Stieleria varia: one gene and its partner. The protein of the gene in region 1 interacts with the protein of each later gene in a pairwise test. Links are inferred from orthologs where the notes say so. Each region holds a gene or a part of one and is shown in the gene's direction. Other genes may lie near its edges.

Evidence for each region. Proteins that work in one complex are often made in the same cells at the same time.
Region 2: the proteins of Pla52nx_RS31255 (region 1) and ileS interact in binary tests that used the Escherichia coli proteins (3 or more experiments, as listed by UniProt). The link is inferred for Stieleria varia from one-to-one orthologs.

What each region holds. Positions count from the first base shown.
Region 1 is NZ_CP151726.1:9,232,796-9,237,972, reverse strand. The notes cover bases 1,327-4,322. They hold Pla52nx_RS31255 (sugar ABC transporter substrate-binding protein), read left to right. Parts: upstream 1,327-2,333; coding sequence 2,334-3,311; downstream 3,312-4,322. Other genes in these bases: Pla52nx_RS31250 (sugar ABC transporter ATP-binding protein), read left to right, coding at 3,344-4,322; rbsK (ribokinase), read left to right, coding at 1,369-2,337. In the rest of the region: Pla52nx_RS31265 (endonuclease/exonuclease/phosphatase family protein), read right to left, coding at 93-1,190; more of Pla52nx_RS31250, read left to right, coding at 4,323-4,864; Pla52nx_RS31245 (ABC transporter permease), read left to right, coding at 4,892-5,177. UniProt on the Escherichia coli protein: Part of the ABC transporter complex RbsABC involved in ribose import. Binds ribose. Also serves as the primary chemoreceptor for chemotaxis.
Region 2 is NZ_CP151726.1:398,041-404,338, reverse strand. The notes cover bases 826-4,942. They hold ileS (isoleucine--tRNA ligase), read left to right. Parts: upstream 826-1,205; coding sequence 1,206-4,742; downstream 4,743-4,942. Other genes in these bases: purN (phosphoribosylglycinamide formyltransferase), read left to right, coding at 4,742-4,942; Pla52nx_RS01530 (hypothetical protein), read right to left, coding at 826-831. Also shown: more of Pla52nx_RS01530, read right to left, coding at 1-825; more of purN, read left to right, coding at 4,943-5,374; Pla52nx_RS01515 (RecQ family ATP-dependent DNA helicase), read left to right, coding at 5,463-6,298. UniProt on the Escherichia coli protein: Catalyzes the attachment of isoleucine to tRNA(Ile). As IleRS can inadvertently accommodate and process structurally similar amino acids such as valine, to avoid such errors it has two additional distinct tRNA(Ile)-dependent editing activities.

The sequences.
Region 1 (5,177 bases):
AATTATTCGCACCGAAAATGAGATTGATCGCTTTGGTTCCAAAGAGCTTGGCCAGCGACCAATGCAGCGATTGAGACGCGGAGCTGCTGGAATTACGATTCGGCTAGGCCGCGGGTGATCAATTCGCTCGCTTCTTGCTTGTCGGTGTCTCGCTCCTCCAAGGGTTCCTGCTCGTGTTTGCGGGCAGGTTCGCATTGCAGTTCCAGCAGCATGGGGAAGTGATCGGAGCCGACATAGCCGAGTCGCTCGATGCGTCGAAGTGTGAAATGTTGCGAGTGGAACACATGATCCAATGGAAATCGCATCCACCAGTGATTGGCGTTGAACGAGTTGAAGAACCCACGGCCTCGGCGTGGGTCCAACATCTTGCTCAGTCGTAGAAACAGTCGTGTGGTGGAAGACCAGGCAACGTCATTCAAGTCGCCACCGATAATAGCGGGTTGATCAAATCCTTCTAAGTCGCGACCGTAGAGTGTCAATTCGGCATCGCGGGCTTTCGAATCGTTGTCGCGAATCGGTTCCGGTGGTCGTGGATGCACCGCCAGCATTCGAACGCTGTCACCCGATGGCAACTGCACCACCGCATCGATCGATGGAACGTCGTCACATACCCGGAATCGGATCTCGTGGTCCAGGATAGGAAATCTTGACAGCAACAGCATGCCGTACCAGTTGTCTTGCGGGCAAGCGATCTCGTGATCGTACTTCTTGCGTAGTGGTTCAATCGCTGACATCCAACGCTCATCGACTTCCAAGATGATCGCGATGTCCGGATCGGCCTCAGCGATCGTTTTCATCCACAGTTCATATTCGGTGTTCTCCATCTCGACATTGGAGACCACCAACCGCAGTTTGCGATCGTCGTTCCAATCCGCAGCCGGCATGGTCTGAACGGGCATGATCGGCGTGTAGGGCATGATGCCGTACGCCAACCAACCGAGAATCACTGTGACCAGCGAGCCGACGGTCCAGTGCCAGCCCGGATGCAGGGCATTGGTCGAAAACCACATTTTGGCGGCGACAAGATAGATCACGGCCAAGACAACCGTGATGGCCACCAATTGAACGTGAGGAAAATCCCATCCGCGAATGAACCAGTGGGGATCATTGCTGATCGTCAGCAGAGATCCAATGGCGATCACGCTCAGCAAGACAACGGTAATCAACGCGAGAACAAACAATGGTCGCAATGCTCGGGGAATAGGTTTCAGAGTTCATTGTAGGGGGGTGTCGAGCGACGTACAGGCATCGAGTGCCAGATTGACTCATTGTGTTTGGGAATCTCGAAGCGGCTCGCCGATGTGACGTTGGCAACGCGATTGTGGCTATACTGAGCGTCCCCAAGGGTTCCCACCTCCGAAGCTTGAAATGACCGAAACGCTTCTCTCTGATCAGCACGACGCCACATCGTCGAAAAGCACGGCGATCGCTGTTGTCGGCTCGATCAACATGGACTTGGTTATCGGCTGTCAGGCCTTGCCGAGGCCTGGGGAGACCGTGACCGCATCGGGCTCTCGCGAAGTTAACGGCGGAAAGGGCGCCAACCAAGCCGTGGCGGCGGCCCGCGCCGGTGGCAACGTGAGCATGATCGGTCGGGTGGGCGACGATTCGTTCGCCGAACGATTGGTGGAACAACTGCGGCGTGAAGCCATTGATTGCGCGAGCGTGATGCGGTCAACCGACTGCGCCAGTGGTTTGGCCGTCGTGGCCGTCGAGGAAAGTGGACAAAATGCGATCATGGTGGTCCCCAACGCCAACGGACAAGTGTCTCCAGAGGATGTCAGGAAACACGCCGCATTGCTCGCAAACGCGGATGTCGTTTTGCTGCAATTGGAAATCCCCATCGACGCGGTTCTGGAAAGCATTCGCATCGCCCATGAGAATGGCGCTCGTATCATCCTGGATCCCGCTCCCGTTCCGACACCTTGGGACGACGCTTTGCTGCAAGTCGACTTGGTTTGCCCGAACGAAACAGAAGCCTCCGCGATCACAGGATTGCCCGTATCGACTGTCACGCAAGCTGAGGCGGCAGCGAGGCAGCTGCACGCCCGCGGCGCCGCCCATGTCGCCATCACGATGGGTGATCGCGGCACGGTATTACTAACGGATGGGATCGTCCACACGGTTGCACCCTACCCGATCAAAGCGATCGATACGACGGCTGCCGGGGACGCATTCGCCGGAGCGTTGGCGGTATGGTGGGCCGAAACGAATGACTTGATCCGATCCGTTCAATTGGCCAACGCGGCCGGCGCGATCGCGGCATCCCGCATGGGGGCTCAAACCGGCATCGGAACACGCAGCGAAATCATTGAACTCTGGAGTCAAACGAAATGAAACGATACAAGAAACGGATGGTGATTCCCCTTCTCGTGATGGCCTTCGTCATGCTCGCTGGATGTTCATCCAAGACAACGTCATCGAGTCAAGCCGACCCTTCGTCGCCAGAGAAACCCAAGATCGGTTTGATCATGAAATCGCTGGCCAACGAATTCTTTTCGACCATGGCCGACGGTGCGGTGGCCCATCAAGCGGCTCACAGTGATCAGTATGACTTGCACGTCGAGGGACTCAAAGACGAACGCGACATCAGCCGCCAAGTCGCGTTGGTTCAAGAAATGGTGGCCAGTGGTGTCGACGCGATCGTCATCGCACCGGCCGACTCCAAAGCACTCATTCCCGCTCTGCGGCGTGCTAAGAAAGACGGGATCGTGGTCGTCAACATCGACAATCGCTTGAGTCCCGAAATGCTGGAAGAGGAAAGCTTGCAGATTCCGTTCGTCGGTCCAGACAACAAAGCCGGTGCGAAATCGGTTGGTGCCTACTTGGCAAACAAGCTGCAACCCGGCGACGGCGTGGCGATCTTGGAAGGCCTGCAGACCTCTGACAATGGCCGAATGCGAAAGGCTGGATTTGATGAAGCGATGAACGAAGCCGGCATGAAAATCATCGACAGTCAATCCGCACAATGGGAAATGAGCAATGCCAACACGATCGCCTCCTCGATGTTGAGCGAACACCCCGAGATCAAAGCGATCTTGGCCGCCAACGACAGCATGGCGATGGGCGCTGTCGCGGCAGCAAAAAGTGTTGGCCGATCCGACGACCTGTTGATCGTCGGCTTTGACAACATCGACGCAGCCGCTCAAGCGATCCGCGACGGCAAGATCCTCGCGACGGCCGACCAACATGCCGACAAGCTAGCCGTGTTCGGAATCGAAGCGGCGCTCAAACTGCTGGCCGATCCCAACAGCACGCTCAGCGATGTCGAGACACCGGTTGACTTGGTCACTGCAGAAACGCTGCAGTAGCTTTCACTGGGTTACCTCTGACACGAGATTTCATGCAGACCGTGCTTCGCCTGGAGGAGATCGTCAAACGCTACGGCTCGGTCACAGTGCTGGATCGGGTTTCGCTGGATGTCCGTTGTGGCGAGATCCATGCGTTGCTCGGTGCCAACGGTGCCGGCAAGAGCACCCTCTGCAAGATCATCTCAGGATTGATCACCGCCACCTCGGGCAGGATGGAGCTGCACGGTGACTCGTTTGCCCCCGCTGGAAAGCAAGCTGCTGAGCACGCCGGTGTCCAAATCGTTCAGCAAGAACTCAATCAAGTGGCCACACTCAGCGTCGCGGAGAACATCTTGCTGAATCGTTTGCCCGCCAAGTTCGGAGTGATCGATCGAAAAACGCTGGATGCCCGAGCACGACAGGCCTTGGACCGATTCGGTTTGGATGACGTTGACACCGAAGCCATCATGGGTGGCTTGGGCGTCGGGCGACAACAGATGGTCGAGATCGCGACGGCGTTGGACCGACAGTGCCAACTATTGATATTGGACGAACCCACCGCCGCGTTGAGCGTCGGAGAAACGGATCGCCTGTTTGAACGGCTGCATCAATTGCGTCGTGACGGTGTCGCAATCATTTACATCAGTCATCGACTCGACGAAGTGGCTCAAATGGCAGATCGCGTCACAGTACTGCGGGACGGAAAGGTTGTGACGACGCAAGATGCCAAATCGCTGACGACCGACCAGATGGTTCAATGGATGAGCGGCGTTTCCTCTCAGTCCGCAGACCATTCCTTTGAAACCCACCGAACCGATGAGCGAGCGTTGGCGGTCGATGGCTTGACCGGAGGTATGGTCGATAACGTCACGTTTGAAGTCGCACGCGGAGAACGACTCGGCATCGCCGGCCTGGTCGGGTCAGGCCGCACCGAGTTGATCCGACTGATTTTTGGCGCCGATGTGGCAAGCTCCGGCAGTGTGTCGGTTGGCACAGACGGCAGCCCCACAACGTTCAAGCATCCCAAACAAGCGGTCGCGGCGGGCCTGGCCATGGTGACGGAAGATCGTAAGCAGAACGGACTCTTACTGTCACAATCCATTCGAATGAACTCGACGATCTGTGCACTCGGCAAGCGATTTTCCACAGGGGGAATCATTCTTGGTTCCCGCGAAATCCAGGCCACCGAAGCGATGATTGATTCGCTGGACACACAGTGCAACGACATCGACCAAGCAGTGAGGACGCTCAGTGGCGGCAATCAACAGAAAGTTGCGGTGGCAAAATGGCTGATCGCTGATGCGGAGATTCTGTTCTTTGACGAACCCACGCGGGGCATCGACGTGGCAGCGAGAAATCGACTCTACGATTTATTTGAATCCTTGGCAAAGCAGGGCAAGGCGATCGTGATCGTCAGCAGTGATCTGGATGAGTTGACTGAAACCTGTGACCGCATCGGCGTCATGTCCGCTGGCAAGTGGGTGACAGATTTTGAACGGGGACACTGGACGGACGAAGCGATCATGCAAGCCGCGTTCTCGCAGTATCGAGCCAAAGCAACCAATCTGGACTGAAGTCACCAACCAGACGACACCTGAATCATGAAACACAAACACTTCCGATCTGCCGTCTTGCAGTACGGTGGCTTGACCGCCGTGCTTGCACTGCTGATTGTCTTTTTTGGTTTGGGCACAGGTAGTTTTTTTCAGCTCAGCACCGTGCGACTGATCGCCAGCCAGATTCCTGAATTGACATTGGTCGCGGTTGGGATGACGTTGGTGCTGGTCGTCGGGCAGATCGATTTGTCGGTGGGCAGCGTGATGGCGTTATCCGGCGCGGTGCTGGGAGTGCTGATGGCGAATCATGGGTGGCCGCTCTGGGCCACCA
Region 2 (6,298 bases), 8.8 Mb from region 1 along the record:
GACTCGACTGTAGGCGAGATCCAGATTGTGCTTCTTTTGCTCGAGGCTCTTGGCCAAGTTCAGCAATCGCTCACGAGTCTCCGCCATTCGCTTGGCGGTGTGACGTTGAATCTCGGCTGATTGACGCGCGGCCTTCAGACTGGAGTCCACTTTCGCCACTTGGACATCGATCTCCGGTGGCAGTTCACGACCAGCAGCCAACAACGGGCCGATCTTGGATGCCGCCTGTTGCAGATCGGCGTCCAAACGGTTGGCTTCCCCTTCGCTTTTTTGTGCCGCCGCAATCGCCGTCGCTTCTCTCTGCTGTTGCTTTTCGAGGTAGCTGCGAACGTCATTGAGCGTGTCATCGATCGCTTGCTGGACCACCGGCTCCCCGTCGAGCAACGTTTGCATGCCCTGGTGCAACTCGCTGAGAACCTGTGACGTCTTATCCTCAAACTCCGCGTACTTGCGTTTGTTGGTCGGGTCCGCAGCCAACTCGCTACGCAGGTGGATCAACTCATTCACGCCCGAGTTGATCGACTGCTTGATCGCCTCCAGCGGCTCCTTGTACTTGGCGATCGAGTGCTGCTTGAGGTCCTCCGATCGCTTCTTGAGATTCGCGATCGTGGAGGGTACCCGCTGCAGGGAGCCTGAGTCCGTTACAACGGTCGACGCTGCATCTGATGACGCTGACAACGGAATCGGTGTGAGCGTTTGGGCCGAAGACGATGCCAGCGGCATCAAGCATGCCGACAACGCGACCCCCGCCATTGCGATCGCGGTGCTGCGCCGCCTGATAGTGGACCAGCCCCCAGCGATCGATGACGGACGAAAGATCCGATGAAACATGAATGGAACTCCTGGTGGTGAGCAGGGGGAGACCACTGCTGCGACCGAGGCCCCCCCCCTTGAAACGAACCCAGCCGCATGACTGTCTGTGATGATTATCGCAAAAGGAATGAGTACGCAAATTCATTGCATTTAAGTTCCATGCGAATGGGGCTGCCCAAGGGGCCATTTCGCCTTGGAATGAGGGCATTGCCCCAAAGCAAAGAATTCCCAGCGAACCCGGCAAGTCGAACTGGACACTCTCAAGTCACCCGCTCGGTGCGGTCGTCAAGTCATGGGCAAACGGTACAATTGCCATCCGCCCGGCATGCCGACATGCCGACTCGGCCTCGCCGATCTGACTTCCTCTCTCGACACTCGATTCGCGTCCTCCCATGCCAGACTCCGGTTCTCCCTTTCAAGCCGCTGCCGCCAGCCCCCGGTTTTCCGAACTGGAAGAACAAATCCTGGAGTTCTGGGAGCAACGCGACATCTACCAGCAATCGCTGCGTCGCCGCGCCGACTCGCCGCCCTTCGTTTTTTTCGAAGGCCCCCCCACGGCCAACGGCATGCCCCACCCCGGACACTGCCTGACCCGGGCAATCAAGGACGTGTTCCCCCGCTACAAGACCATGCGGGGATTTCGCTGTGAGCGCAAAGCCGGCTGGGACACGCACGGATTGCCCGTCGAAGTCGAGGTGGGCAAGGAACTGGGCATCCACAGCAAAGAGGAAATCGAAGCCTACGGGGTCGAGCCTTTCATCCAAAAATGCCAACAAAGTGTTTGGCGTTACATGCAACAGTGGGAGCGGCTGACCAAACGGCTCGGTTTCTGGGTCGACCTGGAAAAGGCCTACGTGACTTACCATCAGTCCTACGTCGAAAGCGTTTGGTGGAGCCTCAAAAACCTCTTCGATCGCGGACTGCTCTACCAAGGACACAAGATCGTTTGGTGGTGGGCTCAGGGCGGTACCGCCTTGTCTGCGGGCGAAGTCGGCCAGGGGTACCGCAACGTTGCCGACCCCAGCGTGTACGTGCTTTTTCCATTGGTCGATCAACCCGATCGCAGCTTGCTGGTCTGGACCACCACTCCGTGGACGCTACCCAGCAACATGTACGCTGCCGTGCATCCCGAACTGGAGTACTCACTGGTCAGTGACCCCGAGTCGGGCAAAGAGCTGTACATCGCTACCGCGCTGGTGGAAACGATCGCCAAGAAGAGCAAACGGGAACTCACGACGATCGAGACTTGCACGGGCAAAGACCTCATCGGTCTGCGTTACGTCCCACCGATGGACGGATACTACAAGACACTCGGTGAAGTCACCGGCGAGCTGGTCGAGCCAAACGGCGATCAAACGCAAGACTACCACTACTGGCGAGTCGTCTCCGCGGACTTCGTCACCACCGACAGCGGTTCGGGCATCGTTCACCAAGCCGCCGCGTTCGGCGAAGTCGACTATGAAGTTTACGACACCCAGCGTCAACGATTCGTCGAGGGACAGCAGCCCGATCTGCTCTGCGCTATCGGACCCGACGGTAAGTTCACCGAAGCCGTCTCGGAGGATTTGATCGGGGTTTGGGTCAAGGACGCCGACAAACCGATTTCGCGTGACCTCAAGGAACGCGGTTTGATGTTCTTGCAAGAACAATACTTGCACGATTATCCGTTCTGCTGGCGCGACGACAACGATCCCCTGATCCAGTACCCGCGACGCAGTTGGTTCATCCGAACGACGCGTTTTCGCGACATGATGCTCAAAAACAATTCGCAGATCGGTTGGCAACCCGAACACATCCGCGACGGACGCTTTGGCAATTTCCTGGAGTCGAATGTCGACTGGGCGCTCTCGCGTGAACGCTATTGGGGCACGCCGCTGCCGATCTGGGTATGTGACGAAACCGGACGGATGGAAGCGGTCGGCAGCTACGAGGAACTGCTCGAAAAACCAGGCATCGACGGCACCCAAGTCTGGTTGGCCGCCAAACAAGAAAACCCCGAGTTGGTCGACGACTTGCGAGTTCACAAACCGTACATCGATGCGGTCACCTATGATTCGCCCTTCGCCGACGGCTCACGCATGCGTCGGGTCAGCGAAGTCATCGATTGCTGGTACGACAGCGGCGCGATGCCCTTCGCCCAGTGGGGATGGCCACACCAAAACGATGCCGCGTTCCGCTCGCAGTTCCCCGCCGATTTCATCAGCGAAGCCATCGATCAGACCCGCGGATGGTTTTACAGCCAACTGGCGATCAGCACGATGCTCTTTGGCGAAGGAGCCTCGGTCGTCGAACCCGGCTCGACCGGCATCGATCCATCGCAACTCGGCATCGCCGATCAAGCGTTTCCGCATCCGTTCCGCAATTGCATCGTGCTGGGACTGATGCTCTCGCAATGGTGGGAGAACAACGACGATGACAAGAAGACGATCGTTCTGAGCGAAGAGGAAACGAAGGATCACAAGGGGAAGAACTTCACCAAGCAGACCGGCAAAATGTCCAAGAGCTTGCGAAACTATCGCAGCCCCGAGGAAATCTTTGACCGCTACGGTGCCGATGCCCTGCGATGGTATTTCTTTGCCAATCAAGCGCCGTGGAACTCGATCATCTACGCCGAGCAATCGATCAAGGATTCCATCCCCGAGTTCCTGCTGCGTCTTTGGAACACCTTCAGTTTCTTTACCATCTACGCCGAGATCGACGGGTTTGATCCGACCGCCGCGACCGGTGCGGACGAGCAACTCTCGCCAGCAAGCCTCGCGTCGGCGCCCAAGTATCGCCCGGCATCGCAGCGCAGTGAGATCGACCGCTGGATCCTTTCGGAATTGAACCGAACGATCCAGATCGTCACGGAGCGGATGGATCAACTGGACAACTTCAATGCCTGTCAAGCGATCACACGTTTGTTGGACGGATTGAGCAATTGGTACGTCCGCCGCAGTCGCGATCGTTTCTGGGCCAGCGATGCCGATGCACCGGACAAGCATGACGCGTACTGGACGCTGTACGAAACACTGCTGGAGCTGACCAAGCTCGTCGCACCGTTTGTTCCTTTCCTGTCCGAGACCCTTTGGCAACAATTGACGCGACCGTTCGCTCAGTCGGCAACCAAGCCACTGGCCAGCGTTCACCTCTGCGACTACCCCACCAGCATTCCCGATCGCATCGACCGGGAGCTTTCCGAATCGATGAACCTGCTGCGTGAGATCGCTTCCTTGGGTCGCGCCGCACGTGCCAACGAAAAGCTCAAGGTGCGACTGCCGCTCGCCGAGGTCACGGTGATTCTGACCGACGACTCCAAGCAAGCATGGCTGCAAAGTCACGACGCGTTGGTCCGCGAGGAACTCAACGTCAAAGCGGTTCACTACACGACCGCCGGCGAAGAATACGTCCAGTACACGGTCGTCCCCAATTTCAAACGATTGGGACCAAAGGTCGGCAAACAGATCCCGCTGGTGAAAAAGACGCTCGCCACCGCGGATGGCAATGAATTGCTGGCCGAATTGCAAAGCACGGGCTTTGTCACACTTGCTCTGCCCGAGGGTGAACTGAAGCTTGACAGCGAAGACATCGAGATCCGATTGCAAGCCAAAGAGGGCTGGGCCGCAGCGCAAGGCACCCAGTGCGTGGTCGTGCTCAATACCGAGGTCACCCCGGAACTGCAACGCGAAGGCATCGCCAAGGATTTGATCCGCACGGTGCAAAGCCAACGCAAGGCGATCGATTGTCAGTACACCGATCGCATCCGCGTGGCCGTGATCAGTGAGTCCGATGAAGTCGCCTTGGCGATGTCCGAGCATCGTGAGCTGATCATGGGCGAAACGCTGGCCGACGAATTGACGACCACCGCTCTGGATGGCGTCGAAAGTGTTGCTTGTGAACACGGTGACGTGTACGTCCAGATCTGTAACGCGGCAAAGGCTGGCGCGTGATGAACAGCTCGCCCCTGCCCATAGCTGTCTTCCTCAGTGGAGGAGGACGCACGCTGGAAAACCTGCTGCTGCATCGCGATCAGCATGACTTGCCGATCGATGTGCGTTTGGTCATCAGCAGCCGATCCGACGTACGCGGTCTGACGATCGCGCAAGACGCGGGTATTCCGACATTGGTGGTTCGCAAATCACAGTTCGGCGATCAGGAGGCGAAATACAGCCAAGCCATGTTTGAGCCGGTTCGTCAGTCCGGTGCCCGTTATGTGGTCATGGCGGGTTTCCTAAAACACGTCTTGATTCCGGATGATTTTGATCATCGCGTGATCAACATCCATCCATCACTTTTGCCCGCGTTCGGCGGTCAAGGCATGTTCGGACATCACGTGCATCAAGCCGCCATCGATCGCGGGGTCACCATCAGCGGCTGCACCGTGCACTTTGTCGACAATCACTACGACAACGGCCCGATCATCTTGCAAAAATCTTGCGAGGTGCTGCCCGACGACACCGCCGATCGCTTGGCCGCCCGTGTGTTCGAGAAAGAATGCGAGGCGCTGCCCGAAGCCCTCCGCAAACTCGCCGCACATCCACCCAGTACGTCAGCCTTTCGTACGTCAGCCTTTCCAGGCTGACATACCCCCAAACTGTCAGCCTAGAAAGGCTGACGTACATCCGAACCTTCAGTCCACAAAGGCTGACGTACTTTCCAGGGGCAACACCATGTCAGACATCAACGACGCTCGACAGATCCTTCGTCAACGTTTCGGGCTCGATGAGTTTCGTGATGGACAGTCCGACGTCATCTCCCGACTCTTGCAGGGAAAAAACGTTGCGGCCGTCTTTCCCACCGGCGGCGGCAAGAGTCTTTGTTACCAACTGCCCAGCCAGTTGCTTGAGGGCACCACGGTCATCGTCTCACCGCTGATCGCATTGATGAAAGACCAGTGCGACGCCCTGCAAGCACGTGGGATCGGCGCCGCGCGACTGGACTCCAGCCTCTCCGTCGCCGAGTTCCGCGACGCCATGCGCGGTGTGCGTCAGGGCGAGATCAAAATGCTGTATGTCGCGCCCGAACGTTTCTTCAACGAACGATTCATCGCATCGGTGGGTTCGCTCAAGATCGATTTGTTCGCGATCGATGAAGCACACTGCATCAGTCAGTGGGGACACAACTTTCGCCCCGACTATCTCAAACTGGCCGAGCTTGCCAAACGGCTTTCCGTCGGTCGCATCCTCGCACTCACCGCCACGGCCACCCCGGCGGTCTTGGCGGACATCCAGCAAGCGTTCGACATTCAGGACGACGACGCGATCCGGACTCCCTTTCACCGCTCCAACCTGCAACTGCGCAGTTGCGTCGTGAATTCATCGGAGCACTACGCGACGCTGAAATCCCGTATCGAGTCGCGACCACGCGGTGCAACGGTGGTCTATGTGTCGTTGCAGAAAACAGCGGAGGAAATCGCGGAGCGACTGACCGAGGACGGGATCGACGCGGTTGCCTATCACGCCGGGCTGGAATCAGAGCAACGCGCCGAGATCCAACAGGAGTTCTT